DNA from 2 places in the Alkaliphilus crotonatoxidans genome. Region 1 is predicted to be linked to the other one. Evidence: a T-box and tRNA genes for the amino acid it is inferred to sense, from the RefSeq annotation. Region 1 holds a T-box; the other holds one or more tRNA genes.
What was found. The T-box of region 1 lies ahead of proS (proline--tRNA ligase). A T-box ahead of a tRNA ligase gene usually reads a tRNA of that ligase, here a tRNA-Pro.

Region 1 (9,372 bases):
CAGGGTTAAGGGCCTCAACATAGGCTGATGAGATGGCTCTGGAGCCGATTTGCTCCTCTGAAGCAATCCCCTGTAGATAGGTTCGTTCCTCTTCATTGGTCACCACCAGTATTTTGACTTCCTCTTCTTCTACCCCAAAGAGGTCCAGCATTTGCTGTCGCTGCTGCTGGTTTAGATCATTCCCCAGGGTTACCACCCTTTCTTCAGCACCCCAGCCCTGTATACTGCTAATTAGAAAGAAAATAAGGACCATGGGCCAGACCAGCCCTTTTCGTAACTTTTTCATATTTTAACCTCCCAGGTTTTTTCTTATTTTTCCACTCCACTGGGGGATTATACAAGAAAAGCTCCTTGAGAATTCAAGGAGCTAATTAAATATACAGCTATTAATTAATAGGCTTTGGCATAGTAGGCCATTTTGGTGGCCTTCTTACCGCAGAAGGGGCAAACTTCACCTAAATCCTCCTGCTCAAAGGGAATACACCGAATGGTTACACTGATTTCAGCTTTAATTTTGTCTTCACAATCTCGGTCACCGCACCACATGGCCTTAACAAAGCCTGGTCTTTTTTCCATGACCTCTTTTAATTCCTCCATGGTTTTCACATAGTAGGTTTTTTCATCCCGCATTTTTTTAGCCTTTAACAGCAGGTTATTTTGAATATCCTCCAGCCATTTAGAAGCCGTCGCCTGGATATTATCCATTGATACAGCTTCCTTTTCCAGGGTGTCTCGCCTGAAGAACATCACTTGATTTTTTTCGATATCCTTGGGTCCAATTTCAATTCGCAAGGGAACCCCCTTCATTTCCCATTCATTAAATTTCCAGCCTGGCGAATAATTTTCCCGGTCATCTACCTCTACCTTAAATTCTGCCTTTAGCTGGTTAAACAGCTCATCGACCTTTTCCATTACACCGCCCTTATGGCTGGCAATGGGTACAATCACCACTTGAATTGGCGCTACCCTTGGAGGCAATACCAGCCCCCGGTTATCGCCATGGGTCATGATAATTCCGCCAATTAAACGGGTAGAAACCCCCCAGGAGGTATGATAGGGATGCTTTAGCTCTCCATCCCGGTCGGAATAGCTGATATCAAAGGCGCTGGTAAAATGCTGTCCTAAATTGTGGGAGGTTCCTGCCTGAAGAGCCTTGCCATCATGCATCAGGGCTTCCATGGTATAGGTGGCATGGGCCCCGGCAAACTTTTCCTTTTCAGTTTTTTGACCAACTACAACTGGCATGGCTAAGACCTCTTCTGCCATTTCCCGATAAATATTCAGCATTTGCAGGGTTTCTTCCTGGGCTTCTTCATCGGTTTCATGGAGCGTGTGACCCTCCTGCCATAAAAATTCAGATGTTCTTAGAAAAGGCCGTGTACTTTTTTCCCAACGAACCACGCTACACCATTGGTTGTAAAGGAAGGGCAAATCCCGATAGGATTTTAGCCATTTACTATACATTTCACAGATGATGGTTTCGGAAGTGGGCCTAACACAAAGACGCTCGGCCAGCTCCTCCTGGCCACCATGGGTTACCCAGGCCACCTCAGGGGCAAAGCCCTCAACATGTTCTGCTTCCTTTTTCAACAGACTTTCCGGAATCAACAGAGGAAAATAGCAGTTTTTATGACCTGTTTCCTTAAAGCGTTTGTCCAGGTAGGACTGTATATTTTCCCAAATTGCGTAACCATAGGGCTTAATTACCATGAAGCCCCTTACCGGTGAATAGTCCACCATATCGGTTTTTAAAATGACATCAGTATACCATTGGGCAAAGTCTGTTTCCATGGGGGTTATTTCACTGACAAATTGCTTTTCCTTCTTACTCATCTTTAAACTCCCTTCACCTTCTATTTTTAAGTACATAAAAAGCTCCCATCTCTGTTTAATAGAGACGAGAGCTATATTTCCCGCGGTACCACTCTAATTAATCCATTGTATCTTAACGGATTCCCTTAAGGGTTTAACGGCCCCCACCGGCTAACTTACTTTTGTTTCGGTCAGCAACTCAAGGACGGGTTCTAAAATCTAGCCTAAAAACCTTTCAGCCATGGGTTTTCTCTCTACAAAGCATTGATTTTATACTATTTCCTCTCAACGTTTTGATATTCTTTTTTTATAGCATACCCAAAAGCTCTTCATCTGTCAATAGCTCTTGCTAACAATATGCCCTGAATGAAAGAGATTAATTCTATCAATTCCCTACCAGGCTGGCAATGGCCTGAGCTGCAATTCCCTTTCCCTTTCCAGTAAAAGCCATCCCCTCTGTGGTGGTGGCTTTGATATTGATTCTATCTACGTCGATCTTTAACGCCTGGGCCACATTTTCTCTCATGTCCTGTATATAGGGGGCCATTTTGGGTCTTTCGGCAATGATGGTGGCATCCACATTATTTACTTGATAGCCCTTTGTTTCCAAAAGCTGCTTTACTTTTTTTAAAAGCTCCAGGCTGTCGGAATCCTTATAGCGCACATCGGTATCGGGAAAATGTCTTCCTATGTCACCAAGGGCCGCCGCCCCCAGAAGGGCATCTTTAATAGCATGGAGCAGTACATCTGCATCGGAATGACCCAATAATCCTTTATCATAGGGGATATCAACCCCCCCTAAGATTAATTTTCTGCCCACCACTAAACGGTGAACATCATAGCCTAATCCAACTCTTATATTCATAAGGATTCTCCCTTCTTGATTATTTCCTCTGCCAGCAGCAAATCCTCCGGAGTAGTAATTTTTAGGTTGCTATAGCTGCCCATTACCACCTTTACAGGATGCCCCAGGGCTTCTACCAGCATGGCATCATCGGTTATTCCCGGCAGCTGCCCCTGACAATGGGCATCTTTTAATAAGCTATACCTAAAGGCCTGAGGCGTTTGTACTGCCCAAAGGCTTTCCCTGAAGGGGGTACTGACAACCAACTGCTTTTCATCTACTACTTTAATTGTATCCTTTACCGGCACAGCTAAAATGGCGGCCCCTACCTCCTTAGCCTCCCTTAGAACCTCTTGAAGCATTGCTTCTGTTAGGAAAGGCCTGGCTCCATCGTGGACCACCACCAGCTCAGGGAAGCTTTCAGCAGCCAACAGTCCTTTATATACTGATTCCCTGCGTTCTTTCCCGCCTTCTACAATCCTTGACACCTTTTTAAATCGATACCCTTCAACAATATGTATTTGGCAATAGGGTATCTCATCCTTCCCCACCACCAAAATGATTTCCTCCACCAGCGGGCTGCGTTCAAATACAGACAGCGTATGGGCCAATAACGGCTTACCCAATAACTGAATATACTGCTTGTTAATATTGGCCCCCATTCGTGTTCCCTTTCCTGCCGCTACAATAATGGCCGTGGTTTTTATTTTTCCCATCACTGCTCCCCCCCAGTGTGCTAATCCATCCTATAGAAAATATACCGTCTTAATTAAACTCGTCTTGTATTTGCTTTTTAGTTTATAGTAAACGATACTGATGCCAACGTCAATTAATTTACAGCTATTATTTTTTTAATAACAAAAACCCTCCCTGTACAAGTACAAAGAGGGTTTTGGATTATGCCGATTTATCAACCATCGATTTAGGCTTTGCAAAAATCATTCTTCCTGCGGCCGTTTGAAGTACACTTGTTACCAGTACATCAATATTCTTACCAATAAATTTCTTTCCGCAGTCAACAACAATCATCGTGCCATCATCTAAGTAAGCTAAGCCCTGCCCTGACTCCTTACCATCTTTAATTACTTGAACAAGCATTTCCTCACCAGGCAGAACCACTGGCTTCACCGCATTGGCCAGTTCATTAATGTTTAACACCGGAACCCCTTGGAATTCGGCCACTTTATTTAGGTTATAGTCATTTGTTAATACCTTGCCATCAATCAGTTGAGCCAGCTTTAACAGCTTGGTATCGACCTCTGAAATATCTTCAAAATCCTGACCACTGATTTTAACTTCAATATCAAGCTCTTTTTGAATCCTATTAAGAATGTCAAGACCCCTTCGTCCTCGGTTTCTTTTTAAAGAGTCTGAGGAATCGGCGATATGTCGAAGCTCCTCCAATACAAATTCGGGAATGATCAATGGCCCTTCCACAAAACCAGTCTTACAAATATCAGCAATACGACCATCAATTATCACACTGGTATCTAATATTTTAGGGGATACCTTTTGGTCTTTTTTGCTTTTATCTTTACTAACACCTTTTTTGAATAATGACTGTAGATTAGTTATTTCATCCATTTTCTTGGTTGCAATGCTAATTCCCAAGTAGGACATAAAAATATATAGGATGGCTGATAATACAGGCCCTACAAAGGGGATTGGTATGACGACAAATATTCTGCTGACCAAATAGGCAATGATCAAGCCGGTAATCAGCCCTACCGACCCTAATATCATGGTGACCAAGGGGACCTTTGATAATTCTTTTTCAATCCAACCGGCCAAGCCTTGACCCTTTTTAATAATCCAGGGAGCGGTGATAAATAATATTCCTCCACCAATTAAACATGATACTATGATTCCAGTAATATAAGTTGCTAAATTATTCTGCAGCGTTTCTAAATTTAGAAGATTTATTATAAATGCGAATACTGTAAAACCTAATAAGCTCCCTAACACCGTTAATACACTTCTAATGATTTTATTAATCATTAAACCACCTCCTATCCTTCATTATTCCCCTTTTACAAATTTTAAAATCACATCTATGATTTTTTTTATCATTTTTCCCATTATAACAGCAAAACCTTAAGAAAACCTTAAGAAGAGCTTAATATTTAGTTATTTCTACTCCTTTATGGCTTCATCTACCAGGGTGATAACTTGATCCTCGGGTAATTCTGCTGCCAAGATGATTTCACTGATTAAGATTTGCCGGGCGTTATTTAATATTTTTCTCTCCCCGGTTGACAAGCTTTTTTCACGATCCCGAAGCACTAGATTTCTTACGACCTCTGCAACCTCGAAAATATCACCTGTTTTAATACGGTCAATATTGGCTCGATAGCGCCTGTTCCAATTTTGAGGCATTTTAGTTTCGTTAGCTTCTAAAACAGCCATTACACTTTCTACCTCATCCTTTTTAATTACCTGGCGAATACCAATTCCTTCAATATTATCCATTGGAATCATTACCTGCATATCATCTAAGGGAATCCTCATAATGTAGTACTTCCTCCGGGTTCCTAATATTTCTCTTTCTTCAATGGCTTCTATAATACCAGCCCCATGCATTGGATAAACAATTTTGTCCCCTATACTAAACATCCGTTACCCCCCTAATCAAGCCTATATTAAACTAAATATAGTATACAACAGAACCAATTTGATGTCAAATAAATTTCAATTTTATCACATCACTATATACTTGTCAATTGTTTTTATGACATAATTCTTCAAATATTTTACCCTGTCCCCTTTTCCCTTACCTAAAATTAATACTGTCCCTTGATTTTGCGCCCTTTAGATTTTCAGCCAATGGGTTACATAAAAAACCCTTTCAGTAATTGACAAAGGAAAGATAATCGCCTTATAATATTAGTAAAGCTAAGTATAACATTTTTTAACATCACCCTGTTTTATTTCATCGAAAAGATTATGTGGCATCTGCCACCAAAGTAATAACATTACATAAAGAGGAAAATAAACCCAAGGAGCTGACGCGATGAAAGACTTTACAATAAACAATTTTCAAGCAATCGTTAATGATGTTTTAATTCGTCATCGAAGTACCTTAGACATCTTAACCAAGTTACAAGAGTGTACCGCAAAAGTAAATCGGGCCGTTGCCAAATCGGCCACCTATTGTGGCTGCATTAAGCTTAATTGTGAGAAACAGGATGTACCTGAGGATGTTTCCTATTCAGAGATGAAGGATTATATGAGCGACCATATTGAAGGGGAGCTATGTGATATTTGTAAGGAAAAAATTGAGAAGGAATTATCTGCTAACCTCTTTTATTTGGCAGCCCTTTGCAATGTTTTTTCTATTGATATCGAGGATATGCTGAAAAATCACTATGAGCAGTTAAAAACCCTGGGTCACTACGGTTTACTATAAAAAAAGACCTCAAACGATTACGTTTAAGGCCGTACTATCTAATGATTCACCTTACTTTTCAGCTGCTTAACCTAAAGCAGCGAAATTCAGGTAAAAATGAGATGAAATATGCATTTGTATTGAGGTTGCCTTGAAGCTGGGATGAATTAATCCCAGTTTTTTACATTTAAATATGTCTTCCCAGCATAACCTGTTCTCTTAATCTGGTCAAGCCCTCTTTGATGGCCCGGGCCCTAATTTCCCCGATACCATCTACATCATCCAGCTGATCGGTTGAGGCTTTAATAATATTCTGCAATTCACCAAATTGCTTAACAAGGTTTTCAATGACTGGTGCCGGCAGCCTGGGAATTTTATTTAAAATACGATAGCCCCTTGGAGTAGCAGGTGTATCAAGGGTAGCCGCATTACTTTCATATCCCAGTATTTTAGCAATATTATTTAGGTCTAAAAGCTCCTCAGAGGAAAGGGCCTTGATGTTTTTGGTTACTGCTTGATGGGAGCCTTCATTATTCAAGTTATAATCATTAATAACATGCTTTCCATCAATAGCCACATTGGCCACCAATTCTTCCTGCTGCATACTAATTAGCCGACCTTCATTTCCAAGCTCACAGATAAACTTTTCAATTTCTGTTACAATTCTCATAACCATTTCAGTACGCTGCAGCACCACAGCCACATCGTAAACTGTTACCAAGTCTTCGTATTCCAATGCAGTTAAGTGATTCATTGCCATGTCTAAAACAACCTTATATTTTTCAAGGGTTTGAATGGCTTGATTGGCCTTTGTTAAGATTCTGCCGGTATCTTGAACAATATATTTCGTATATCCCTGGTAAAGAGATATGATATTTCTTCGCTGGGAAATTGAGATCACGACTTCGCCTGTCTCCTTGGCGACCCGTTCTGCAATACGATGTCGTATTCCTGTTTCAGATGAATGAATATCAGGGTTTGGTATTAATTGGGTATTAGCATAGAGTATTTTCTTTACATCATGACTTAAAATAATTGCACCATCCATTTTTGCCAGTTCATAAACATAGGCAGGGGAAAAGTCTACATTGATGGCAAAGCCTCCGTCTACAATATCCATGACAGCCTCACTATCGCCCACCACAATCAGGGCTCCCATCTTTCCCTTCAAAATATTTTCCAGCCCCTCCCTGAGGGGTGTACCTGGGGAAAGCATTTTTATTGTATCTAATAATTGCTTTTGTTTTAATTCTTCTTCCTTCAATTGTTCTGTCCTCCTTTCTCAAAACTAGGCCTATCCCCTATAGCTGTAGTTTTTCCTAAATAGGCTAAGCTTAACCTGCTTTGGGAAGGCTATATTGATTTTTTTTATTTTATTCTTTTATTAGCCGGATGGCTTCTAAAATATTACTGACCGTCTTTAATTCTATGCTGTTAAGACTTAATTTTTGACTATTTTTACTGGGCAGTATGCAAACCTCAAAGCCCATTTTTTCTGCTTCCCTGGCCATTTTTTCCAGGTTAGCCACGGGTCTGATGTCGGCGGTCAAGCTAATTTCTCCCACCACCAGTAGCCTACGGGATGGAATGACAATATTTTTCAAACTGGATACGATGGCCAGGGCTACCCCTAAGTCGGCACTGGTACCCTCAAGCTTGATTCCACCTACAACATTAATATATACATCATAGTTTACCAGAGGCAAACCCATTTTCTTCTCTAAAACTGCAATAATTAAATTTAATCGATTTAAGTCTATTCCTACAGCAGTTCTCCTGGGAAAGCCCGTATTGGTTGGCGTGACCAGGGCTTGTATTTCAACCAGCAGGGGCCTTGTCCCTTCTACGGTTGCCACAACAACCGCCCCCTCTGCTGCCTCGGTTAAGGATTCCAACAGCATGGCTGACGGATTTCCCACCTCCACCAACCCCTCTTCACGCATTTCAAAAACACCGATTTCACTGGTGGTTCCAAAACGATTCTTTAATGCCCTCAATATTCTGAATTCTTGGGTTCTTTCTCCTTCAAAATGTAAAACCGTATCGACCATATGCTCCAATACCCTGGGCCCCGCCAATTCTCCCTGCTTGGTCACATGGGCCACGATAAACATCGGGATATGGGCACTTTTTCCAATTCTCATGAGATTATTGACGCTTTCCTTTACCTGGGACACACTGCCAGGTGCAGAGGATAAGTCCTCTTTATAAAGGGTCTGAACTGAATCGACAATGATGAAAATCGGCTTGATCTCTTCAATATATCGTTCAATAATATCAACATTAGTTTCCGAAACAATGTAGAGGCTTTCTGCCATGGCTTCCAATCTTTCAGCCCGCATTTTAATCTGCTCCTCTGATTCCTCACCGGAAACGTACAACACCCTACCATATTTTTCGGCAATTTTACTGCCGGCCTGAAGAATCAGAGTTGATTTCCCAATCCCCGGTTCTCCGGAAATTAAAGTTAGGGAGCCCTTTACAAGGCCGCCCCCCAGAACTCGATTAAGCTCATCATTGGCTGTGTCGTAACGTTCATGAACACCAGATTTGATTGAGCGAATAGGCTGAGGGCGTGATTGTCCCTGAATTGTTGGGGAGCGCCGCATTTCTTTCTTTCCCGAAACCAGCTCTTCCTCCATGGTACTCCATTGATTACAGCCAGGACATCTCCCCAGCCATTTAGGGCTTTCATAGCCACATTCTCTACATAAAAATTTTGTTTTCACCTTTGCCACATTCACACCCCCCTTATATGTAAATCGTTCTAATTTTTATTGTAGCATATAAATCAAGGAAACAAAATTATTCAATCCTTACAAAAATGAAATAGGGGCCACGGCCCCTATTGATTTGACTATTTACCAATTAAAACCAGTTCATCTTCTTCTACCTGAACAGCTACTTTATTTCCCTCTTTAATTGTTCCCTTCAACAGCTCTTCTGACAAATTATCCTCTATCATTTTTTGTATGGCCCGCTTCAGGGGTCTTGCTCCAAATTGAGCATCAAAGCCCTTTTCTGCAATAAACTCCTTCGCCTCAGGACTTACCTCCAATTCAATATTTAATCCCTTCAACCGCTCATTTAAGTCCTTGAGCATTATATCTACAATTCGACCAATGTGTTCCCTTTCAAGACTATGGAACACGATAATATCATCAATACGATTCAAAAATTCAGGCCGGAAGGTTCTTCTTAATTCATCCATTACATTTTCCTTCATTTTTTCGTATTCTCCCTTGACAGCATCTGTTTGAGCTGCCACAAAGCCCAGGGTTTTTTGCTTTTTAATGGTGTGGGCTCCCACATTGGAGGTCATAATGATAAC
Region 2 (9,372 bases), 140 kb from region 1:
AAAACTCCGATTAAGGAGTGGTCCGAGGGATGTCAAGTCCAGGTAAGGTTCTTCGCGTTGCTTCGAATTAAACCACATGCTCCGCTGCTTGTGCGGGTCCCCGTCAATTCCTTTGAGTTTCACTCTTGCGAGCGTACTCCCCAGGCGGAGTGCTTAATGCGTTAGCTGCGGCACTGAGGTTTGACCCCCAACACCTAGCACTCATCGTTTACGGTGTGGACTACCAGGGTATCTAATCCTGTTTGCTCCCCACACTTTCGTGCCTCAGCGTCAGTTACAGTCCAGAAAGTCGCCTTCGCCACTGGTGTTCCTCCTAATATCTACGCATTTCACCGCTACACTAGGAATTCCACTTTCCTCTCCTGCACTCAAGTCCTACAGTTTCAAAGGCTTACTACGGTTGAGCCGTAGCCTTTCACCCCTGACTTGTAAGACCGCCTACGCACCCTTTACGCCCAGTGATTCCGGATAACGCTTGCCCCCTACGTATTACCGCGGCTGCTGGCACGTAGTTAGCCGGGGCTTCCTCCCAAGGTACCGTCAAATTTCTTCCCTTAGGACAGAGCTTTACGACCCGAAGGCCTTCATCGCTCACGCGGCGTTGCTGCATCAGGCTTTCGCCCATTGTGCAATATTCCCCACTGCTGCCTCCCGTAGGAGTCTGGACCGTGTCTCAGTTCCAGTGTGGCCGATCACCCTCTCAGGTCGGCTACTGATCGTCGCCTTGGTGGGCCATTACCCCACCAACTAGCTAATCAGACGCGGGCCCATCCTGTACCGATAAATCTTTGACCTTAAAAAGATGCCTTTAAAAGGTATTATGAGGTATTAGCAACGGTTTCCCGTTGTTGTCCCTCAGTACAGGGCAGGTTGCCCACGCGTTACTCACCCGTCCGCCGCTAGCTTCCGCTCAACACTCAAAATTCAGTTCACTTTACAACATGTGTTGTCACTTAAATAACGCGTGAAGGACTCCATACTTCCGTCCTTGACGCTGGCTATTTAGACAAAATACTGAATTCTCAGTGTTGAGCGTCAGCCCGCTCGACTTGCATGTGTTAGGCACGCCGCCAGCGTTCATCCTGAGCCAGGATCAAACTCTTAATCAAAAAAATTTCTGGGTGTCATTTTAAAATGACTTTTATATGCTGGCTTAATATCTATACTGTTCAGTTTTCAAAGACCTGTGATTATGAAAAGCTCGTTACGACATTACTCATATTAGCACCTTCTATTATCAATGTCAAGTGCCTTTTTAAAAAAATTATTGGAGCGGGTGAAGGGAATCGAACCCTCGCGGTCAGCTTGGAAGGCTGAAGTTCTACCACTGAACTACACCCGCATTAATGGCGACCCGGAAGGGACTCGAACCCTCGACCTCCAGCGTGACAGGCTGGCATTCTAACCAACTGAACTACCGGGCCACTATATTTAGTAATTAAGATAGAAAGATTAGAAGCCAGAAAAAAATTCTTAACTTCTAATTTTGTCTTTGGTGGGCACAACAGGGATCGAACCTGTGACCCCCTGCTTGTAAGGCAGGTGCTCTCCCAGCTGAGCTATGCGCCCATATCCTAGAGGTCAAAAGTGACTTGACCTCTGATTTCTTAAAATGGTGACCCCTAGGGGAATCGAACCCCTGTTACCGCCGTGAAAGGGCGGTGTCTTAACCGCTTGACCAAGGGGCCTTGTGGTTGCGGGGGCAGGACTTGAACCTGCGACCTCCGGGTTATGAGCCCGACGAGCTGCCAACTGCTCCACCCCGCGATAAATATCATTGGTGCCCAGAGGCGGAATCGAACCACCGACACGAGGATTTTCAGTCCTCTGCTCTACCGACTGAGCTATCTGGGCTTGTAGAAATGGTGGGCTTAAGTAGACTCGAACTACCGACCTCACGCTTATCAGGCGTGCGCTCTAACCTGCTGAGCTATAAGCCCACATCCTTGCTATGGTCCGGGTGGAGAGATTCGAACTCCCGACCCCATGGTCCCAAACCATGTGCGCTACCAAACTGCGCTACACCCGGTTAAATGGCAGGGGTGGCAGGACTCGAACCCACGACACGTGGTTTTGGAGACCACTGTTCTACCAACTGAACTACACCCCTACTTTAGAGTTTCTTCATTAATAATTAAATAAACAATAGATTAGATGGTGGGCCTTCAGGGACTCGAACCCCGGACCTGCCGGTTATGAGCCGGATGCTCTAACCAACTGAGCTAAAGGCCCTAATCTATATGGTCCGGGTGGAGAGATTCGAACTCCCGACCCCATGGTCCCAAACCATGTGCGCTACCAAACTGCGCTACACCCGGTTAAACTGGCGGAGAAGGCGGGATTCGAACCCGCGCGCCGCTTACACGACCTAACGGTTTAGCAAACCGTCCTCTTCAGCCTACTTGAGTACTTCTCCAATTTAAATTTAATGCTGGCGGAGAGGGTGGGATTCGAACCCACGGCCCCTTGCGGAGTCACTGGTTTTCAAGACCAGCTCCTTAAACCACTCGGACACCTCTCCAAAATTTATTGGTGATCCATCCGCGACTCGAACGCGGGACACCCTGATTAAAAGTCAGGTGCTCTACCGACTGAGCTAATGGATCAGAATGGCTGGGATAGCAGGACTCGAACCTGCGAATGACGGAGTCAAAGTCCGTTGCCTTACCGACTTGGCTATATCCCAACAACATATTTATGGCGTGCCCACAGGGATTCGAACCCCGGACACACGGCTTAGAAGGCCGTTGCTCTATCCTGCTGAGCTATGGGCACATTTTTTAGTGGAGCGGGTGAAGGGAATCGAACCCTCGCGGTCAGCTTGGAAGGCTGAAGTTCTACCACTGAACTACACCCGCATGTTTAAAATAAGGCCGCAAGATATATCTTATCATTATTTTTATTAAATGTCAAATCTACTTTTTACCAATAACCTAAGTGGAACTTAAATGGTGGGCACAACAGGGATCGAACCTGTGACCCCCTGCTTGTAAGGCAGGTGCTCTCCCAGCTGAGCTATGCGCCCACAACAAAATTGGTAGCGGCAACAGGAATCGAACCTGTGACCTTTCGGGTATGAACCGAACGCTCTAGCCAGCTGAGCTATGCCGCCATTTTTTAAGTCACTGAAATATGGTGCCGAAGACCGGAATCGAACCGGTACGGTCTTGAGGGACCGCAGGATTTTAAGTCCTGTGCGTCTGCCAGTTCCGCCACTTCGGCACGTTTGGCTCCAGAGAGAGGACTCGAACCTCCAACCTACCGGTTAACAGCCGGGTGCTCCACCATTGAGCTACTCTGGAACATTCATGCCGCAACGTCCTACTCTCCCAGGAGGCTGCCCTCCAAGTACCATCAGCGCAGAAGGGCTTAACTACTGTGTTCGGGATGGGAACAGGTGTGACCCCTTCGCTATTGTCACGGCATTTTTTTAATTAAATTTTTGAGGTTAAAAATTAATTAGCTCATCTAGTATATCATAAACCTAAGGATATGAGCAACTTAATTTTTAACTAAGCGACTGCCACGAAATTATAAATTTCGGCCATCTGCTTATATTCCCTCAAAACCACACAATGTCAAGTAAGCTGAATATATTTTTTTGGTCAAGCCCTCGACCTATTAGTATCGGTCAGCTCAGTACATTACTGCACTTACACCTCCGACCTATCAACCAGATAGTCTGTCTGGGGTCTTACTCCTTTCGGATGGGAAATCTTATCTTGAGGGGGGCTTCGTGCTTAGATGCCTTCAGCACTTATCCCTGCCATACATAGCTACCCAGCGATGCCCTTGGCAGAACAACTGGTACACCAGAGGTATGTCCATCCCGGTCCTCTCGTACTAAGGACAGCTCCTCTCAAATTTCCTACGCCCGCGACGGATAGGGACCGAACTGTCTCACGACGTTCTGAACCCAGCTCGCGTACCACTTTAATGGGCGAACAGCCCAACCCTTGGGACCTAATACAGCCCCAGGATGTGATGAGCCGACATCGAGGTGCCAAACCTCCCCGTCGATGTGGACTCTTGGGGGAGATAAGCCTGTTATCCCCGGGGTAGCTTTTATCCGTTGAGCGATGGCCCTTCCACTCGGAACCACCGGATCACTAAGCCCGACTTTCGTCCTTGCTCGACCTGTATGTCTCGCAATCAAGCTCCCTTATGCCTTTGCACTCTACGCACGATTTCCGACCGTGCTGAGGGAACCTTTGGGCGCCTCCGTTACTTTTTAGGAGGCGACCGCCCCAGTCAAACTGCCCACCTGACAGTGTCCCAAGACCGGATTCACGGTCTATGGTTAGAACTTCAGTACTACAAGAGTGGTATCCCAAGGATGACTCCACCAAAACTGGCGTTCTGGCTTCTAAGTCTCCCACCTATCCTGTACATGTAGTACCAAAATCCAATGTCAAGCTACAGTAAAGCTCCACGGGGTCTTTCCGTCCTGTCGCGGGTAACCAGCATCTTCACTGGTATTACAATTTCACCGGGTCTATTGTTGAGACAGTGCCCAAATCGTTACGCCTTTCGTGCGGGTCGGAACTTACCCGACAAGGAATTTCGCTACCTTAGGACCGTTATAGTTACGGCCGCCGTTTACTGGGGCTTAAGTTCTGTGCTTTGGTTGCCCTAACACTTCCCCTTAACCTTCCAGCACCGGGCAGGCGTCAGCCCCTATACGTCGTCTTTCGACTTAGCAGAGACCTATGTTTTTGCTAAACAGTCGCTTGGGCCTATTCTCTGCGGCCGGATCAGGCTTACGGAGTAAATCCTTCACCTATTCCGGCACCCCTTCTCCCGAAGTTACGGGGTCATTTTGCCGAGTTCCTTAACAATAGTTCTCCCGTTCGTCTTAGGATTCTCTCCTCACCTACCTGTGTCGGTTTGCGGTACGGGCACCTAATAATCTCGATAGAGGCTTTTCTTGACAGTGTGGAATCAATCAGTTCGCTACTTAAATTTCGCTCCCCATCACTTCTCAGGATATGTTAAGACGGATTTGCCTATCCTAACTCCCTACCAGCTTAGACGCACACAACCAACGGTGCGCATGACCTATCCTACTGTGTCACCCCATCTCTCAAGCGATTACAGGTGGTACAGGAATCTCAACCTGTTGTCCATCGCCTACGCCCTTCGGCCTCGGCTTAGGTCCCGACTAACCCTGAGCGGACGAACCTTCCTCAGGAAACCTTAGGTTTTCGACGGGCAGGATTCTCACCTGCCTCTCGTTACTCATGCCAACATTCTCTCTTCTGTAAAGTCCACTGCTCCTTCCGGTACAGCTTCAACCCTTACAGAATGCTCGCCTACCACGCTGACGTAATCATTACTACTTTCATAAATAGCTTTGAGCTTAAGGTATTTGGCGAAAACATTGATTTAATCCTAGCGGATGGCTAAGTTTGTTTTCGCTAAATGTCCTCATGCGTCAGCATTGGATCATAAAAGTACTAATGATTACGTCAGCATCCATAGCTTCGGTGATACGTTTGAGCCCCGGACATTTTCGGCGCAGAATCACTCGACCAGTGAGCTATTACGCACTCTTTAAATGAGTGGCTGCTTCTAAGCCAACATCCTGGTTGTCTGTGCAACTCCACATCCTTTTCCACTTAACGTATACTTAGGGACCTTAGCTGATGGTCTGGGCTGTTTCCCTCTTGACTACGGATCTTATCACTCGCAGTCTGACTCCCAGGTAAAAGATAACGGCATTCGGAGTTTGATAGGTTTTGGTAACCGGTGAAGGCCCCTAGACCATTCAGTGCTCTACCTCCGCATCTCTAAACCTGAGGCTAGCCCTAAAGCTATTTCGGCGAGAACCAGCTATCTCCAAGCTCGATTGGAATTTCACCGCTACCCACAGCTCATCCGGTGACTTTTCAACGTCAATCGGTTCGGACCTCCACGAAATTTTACTTCCGCTTCATCCTGTCCATGGGTAGGTCGCCTGGTTTCGGGTCTATGGCATGAAACTAAGCGCCCAGTTAAGACTCGCTTTCGCTACGGCTTCGCACCTGAAGTGCTTAACCTTGCTTCATACCATAACTCGTTGGCCCGTTCTACAAAAAGTACGCGGTCACACATAAAAAGTGCTCCCACAGCTTGTAAGCAAAGGGTTTCAGGTTCTATTTCACTCCCCTTCCGGGGTTCTTTTCACCTTTCCCTCACGGTACTATGCGCTATCGGTCACCAGGTAGTATTTAGCCTTGGGGGGTGGTCCCCCCAGCTTCCCACAGGGTTTCACGTGTCCCGTGGTACTCTGGAGCACAGTCAAAGGCCTTCTTGTTTCATATACAGGACTATTACCTTCTATGGTGGGCCCTTCCAGACCTCTTCTATTACAATAGCCGCCTTCTTAAGACTGTGTCCGCAACCCCGATAGAGTAAACCCTATCGGTTTGGGCTCATCCCATTTCGCTCGCCGCTACTAAGGGAATCGATTTTTCTTTCTCTTCCTCAGGGTACTTAGATGTTTCAGTTCCCCTGGTCTACCTTCATTTACCTATGGATTCAGTAAATGATACTTGAACATTACTTCAAGTGGGTTTCCCCATTCGGAAATCACCGGATCAAAGCTTGCTTGCAGCTCCCCGATGCTTATCGCAGCTTACCACGTCCTTCGTCGGCTCCTGGTGCCAAGGCATCCACCCTCTGCCCTTATTAGCTTGACCATGCTAATAATCGTTCAGTTAATGATCAACATTAACTTAAAGAGTAATTGATGCATACAACAGCTTACGCTGTGTATTATTCTCAGCTTTACTTTTAAACATTGTGCAGTTTTCAAGGAACAATCGGTGGAGACGGAGCGAGAGTCGAACTCCTGACCCCCTGCTTGCAAGGCAGGTGCTCTCCCAACTGAGCTACGCCCCCAGGTGTTCTTAGTGGACTCGTTAACCACATTCTTCCGATTCATTTGTATTGCGATCAACAAGCTGATTGTTATGAATTCCAGAATTTTTAACTAAGCGGGACTGCCACGAAAGTTCATTTTGAACTTTCGGCCATCTGCTTAAAGGTCTTTCAAAACTAAACAGTATAGCTTAAGCCTAAGCTCCTTAGAAAGGAGGTGATCCAGCCGCACCTTCCGATACGGCTACCTTGTTACGACTTCACCCCAGTCATCGACTTCACCTTCGACAGCTTCCTCCTTACGGTTAGATAGCTGGCTTCGGGTGCTTCCGACTCCCATGGTGTGACGGGCGGTGTGTACAAGACCCGGGAACGCATTCACCGCGACATTCTGATTCGCGATTACTAGCAACTCCAACTTCATGTGGGCGAGTTTCAGCCCACAATCCGAACTGGGACCGACTTTATGGGATTGGCTTCAGATTACTCCTTCGCTGCCCTTTGTATCGGCCATTGTAGCACGTGTGTAGCCCTGAACATAAGGGGCATGATGATTTGACGTCATCCCCACCTTCCTCCGAGTTATCCCCGGCAGTCTCTCTAGAGTGCCCAGCCGAACTGCTGGCAACTAAAGACAAGGGTTGCGCTCGTTGCGGGACTTAACCCAACATCTCACGACACGAGCTGACGACAACCATGCACCACCTGTCTCCTCAGTCCCCGAAGGGAAAACTCCGATTAAGGAGTGGTCCGAGGGATGTCAAGTCCAGGTAAGGTTCTTCGCGTTGCTTCGAATTAAACCACATGCTCCGCTGCTTGTGCGGGTCCCCGTCAATTCCTTTGAGTTTCACTCTTGCGAGCGTACTCCCCAGGCGGAGTGCTTAATGCGTTAGCTGCGGCACTGAGGTTTGACCCCCAACACCTAGCACTCATCGTTTACGGTGTGGACTACCAGGGTATCTAATCCTGTTTGCTCCCCACACTTTCGTGCCTCAGCGTCAGTTACAGTCCAGAAAGTCGCCTTCGCCACTGGTGTTCCTCCTAATATCTACGCATTTCACCGCTACACTAGGAATTCCACTTTCCTCTCCTGCACTCAAGTCCTACAGTTTCAAAGGCTTACTACGGTTGAGCCGTAGCCTTTCACCCCTGACTTGTAAGACCGCCTACGCACCCTTTACGCCCAGTGATTCCGGATAACGCTTGCCCCCTACGTATTACCGCGGCTGCTGGCACGTAGTTAGCCGGGGCTTCCTCCCAAGGTACCGTCAAATTTCTTCCCTTAGGACAGAGCTTTACGACCCGAAGGCCTTCATCGCTCACGCGGCGTTGCTGCATCAGGCTTTCGCCCATTGTGCAATATTCCCCACTGCTGCCTCCCGTAGGAGTCTGGACCGTGTCTCAGTTCCAGTGTGGCCGATCACCCTCTCAGGTCGGCTACTGATCGTCGCCTTGGTGGGCCATTACCCCACCAACTAGCTAATCAGACGCGGGCCCATCCTGTACCGATAAATCTTTGACCTTAAAAAGATGCCTTTAAAAGGTATTATGAGGTATTAGCAACGGTTTCCCGTTGTTGTCCCTCAGTACAGGGCAGGTTGCCCACGCGTTACTCACCCGTCCGCCGCTAGCTTCCGCTCAACACTCAAAATTCAGTTCACTTTACAACATGTGTTGTCACTTAAATAACGCGTGAAGGACTCCATACTTCCGTCCTTGACGCTGGCTATTTAGACAAAATACTGAATTCTCAGTGTTGAGCGTCAGCCCGCTCGACTTGCATGTGTTAGGCACGCCGCCAGCGTTCATCCTGAGCCAGGATCAAACTCTTAATCAAAAAAATTTCTGGGTGTCATTTTAAAATGACTTTTATATGCTGGCTTAATATCTATACTGTTCAGTTTTCAAAGACCTGTAAATCCAAGGCCTTAGGCCCCTTCGCCCTCAAGTGGCGACTTTTATACTATATCACTTTTGACGTTTCTTGTCAAGTGATTTTAAAGATTTTTTTATCGCTTCTTTTATTTTATAAAAAGAAAGCGATTGATAAAGTTAATTATATAAATTTGGTTGCGGGGACAGGACTTGAACCTGTGACCTTCGGGTTATGAGCCCGACGAGCTACCAACTGCTCCACCCCGCGATATTACTGATATTGCTTTTCAAATGGTGACCCATCAGGGGATCGAACCCTGGACACCCTGATTAAGAGTCAGGTGCTCTACCAGCTGAGCTAATGAGTCACATTTAATGGAGCGGAAGACGGGACTCGAACCCGCGACCCTCGCCTTGGCAAGGCGATGCTCTACCACTGAGCCACTTCCGCATATATCGAAGTGATTTTTCTTTTATGGTGCGGGTGGAGGGACTTGAACCCCCACGGTCGCCCGCTAGATCCTAAGTCTAGTGCGTCTGCCAATTCCGCCACACCCGCATGTATTTTTAAATGGTGGAGGGAGAAGGATTCGAACCTTCGAAGTCGTCGACAACAGATTTACAGTCTGCCCCCTT

Region 2: it has a tRNA-Pro gene. The T-box ahead of proS (proline--tRNA ligase) is inferred to sense a tRNA for this amino acid. The anticodon was not compared.

What each region holds. Positions count from the first base shown of each region.
Region 1 covers NZ_BAAHXS010000004.1:358,911-368,282, forward strand. Annotated here, with positions in the region: gene ACYQ1I_RS04340 (DUF1002 domain-containing protein) at 1-286, opposite strand, end outside; gene proS (proline--tRNA ligase) at 391-1,833, opposite strand; T-box leader at 1,891-2,110, opposite strand; gene ispF (2-C-methyl-D-erythritol 2,4-cyclodiphosphate synthase) at 2,198-2,671, opposite strand; gene ispD (2-C-methyl-D-erythritol 4-phosphate cytidylyltransferase) at 2,674-3,372, opposite strand; gene ACYQ1I_RS04360 (PIN/TRAM domain-containing protein) at 3,554-4,654, opposite strand; gene ACYQ1I_RS04365 (CarD family transcriptional regulator) at 4,790-5,269, opposite strand; gene ACYQ1I_RS04370 (nucleoside triphosphate pyrophosphohydrolase family protein) at 5,667-6,062, shown strand; gene disA (DNA integrity scanning diadenylate cyclase DisA) at 6,229-7,305, opposite strand; gene radA (DNA repair protein RadA) at 7,415-8,779, opposite strand; gene ACYQ1I_RS04385 (ATP-dependent Clp protease ATP-binding subunit) at 8,899-9,372, opposite strand, start outside.
Region 2 covers NZ_BAAHXS010000004.1:223,443-232,814, forward strand. Annotated here, with positions in the region: rRNA gene ACYQ1I_RS03485 (16S ribosomal RNA) at 1-1,109, opposite strand, end outside; tRNA gene ACYQ1I_RS03490 (tRNA-Gly) at 1,269-1,342, opposite strand; tRNA gene ACYQ1I_RS03495 (tRNA-Asp) at 1,348-1,424, opposite strand; tRNA gene ACYQ1I_RS03500 (tRNA-Val) at 1,494-1,569, opposite strand; tRNA gene ACYQ1I_RS03505 (tRNA-Glu) at 1,614-1,688, opposite strand; tRNA gene ACYQ1I_RS03510 (tRNA-Met) at 1,692-1,767, opposite strand; tRNA gene ACYQ1I_RS03515 (tRNA-Phe) at 1,779-1,854, opposite strand; tRNA gene ACYQ1I_RS03520 (tRNA-Ile) at 1,864-1,940, opposite strand; tRNA gene ACYQ1I_RS03525 (tRNA-Pro) at 1,953-2,029, opposite strand; tRNA gene ACYQ1I_RS03530 (tRNA-Trp) at 2,035-2,110, opposite strand; tRNA gene ACYQ1I_RS03535 (tRNA-Ile) at 2,156-2,232, opposite strand; tRNA gene ACYQ1I_RS03540 (tRNA-Pro) at 2,242-2,318, opposite strand; tRNA gene ACYQ1I_RS03545 (tRNA-Ser) at 2,325-2,416, opposite strand; tRNA gene ACYQ1I_RS03550 (tRNA-Ser) at 2,433-2,521, opposite strand; tRNA gene ACYQ1I_RS03555 (tRNA-Lys) at 2,531-2,606, opposite strand; tRNA gene ACYQ1I_RS03560 (tRNA-Gln) at 2,611-2,686, opposite strand; tRNA gene ACYQ1I_RS03565 (tRNA-Arg) at 2,699-2,775, opposite strand; tRNA gene ACYQ1I_RS03570 (tRNA-Gly) at 2,785-2,858, opposite strand; tRNA gene ACYQ1I_RS03575 (tRNA-Val) at 2,950-3,025, opposite strand; tRNA gene ACYQ1I_RS03580 (tRNA-Met) at 3,036-3,112, opposite strand; tRNA gene ACYQ1I_RS03585 (tRNA-Leu) at 3,134-3,222, opposite strand; tRNA gene ACYQ1I_RS03590 (tRNA-Asn) at 3,228-3,302, opposite strand; rRNA gene rrf (5S ribosomal RNA) at 3,309-3,425, opposite strand; rRNA gene ACYQ1I_RS03600 (23S ribosomal RNA) at 3,602-6,680, opposite strand; tRNA gene ACYQ1I_RS03605 (tRNA-Ala) at 6,808-6,882, opposite strand; rRNA gene ACYQ1I_RS03610 (16S ribosomal RNA) at 7,072-8,698, opposite strand; tRNA gene ACYQ1I_RS03615 (tRNA-Met) at 8,929-9,004, opposite strand; tRNA gene ACYQ1I_RS03620 (tRNA-Lys) at 9,029-9,104, opposite strand; tRNA gene ACYQ1I_RS03625 (tRNA-Gly) at 9,113-9,187, opposite strand; tRNA gene ACYQ1I_RS03630 (tRNA-Leu) at 9,213-9,295, opposite strand; tRNA gene ACYQ1I_RS03635 (tRNA-Tyr) at 9,309-9,372, opposite strand, start outside.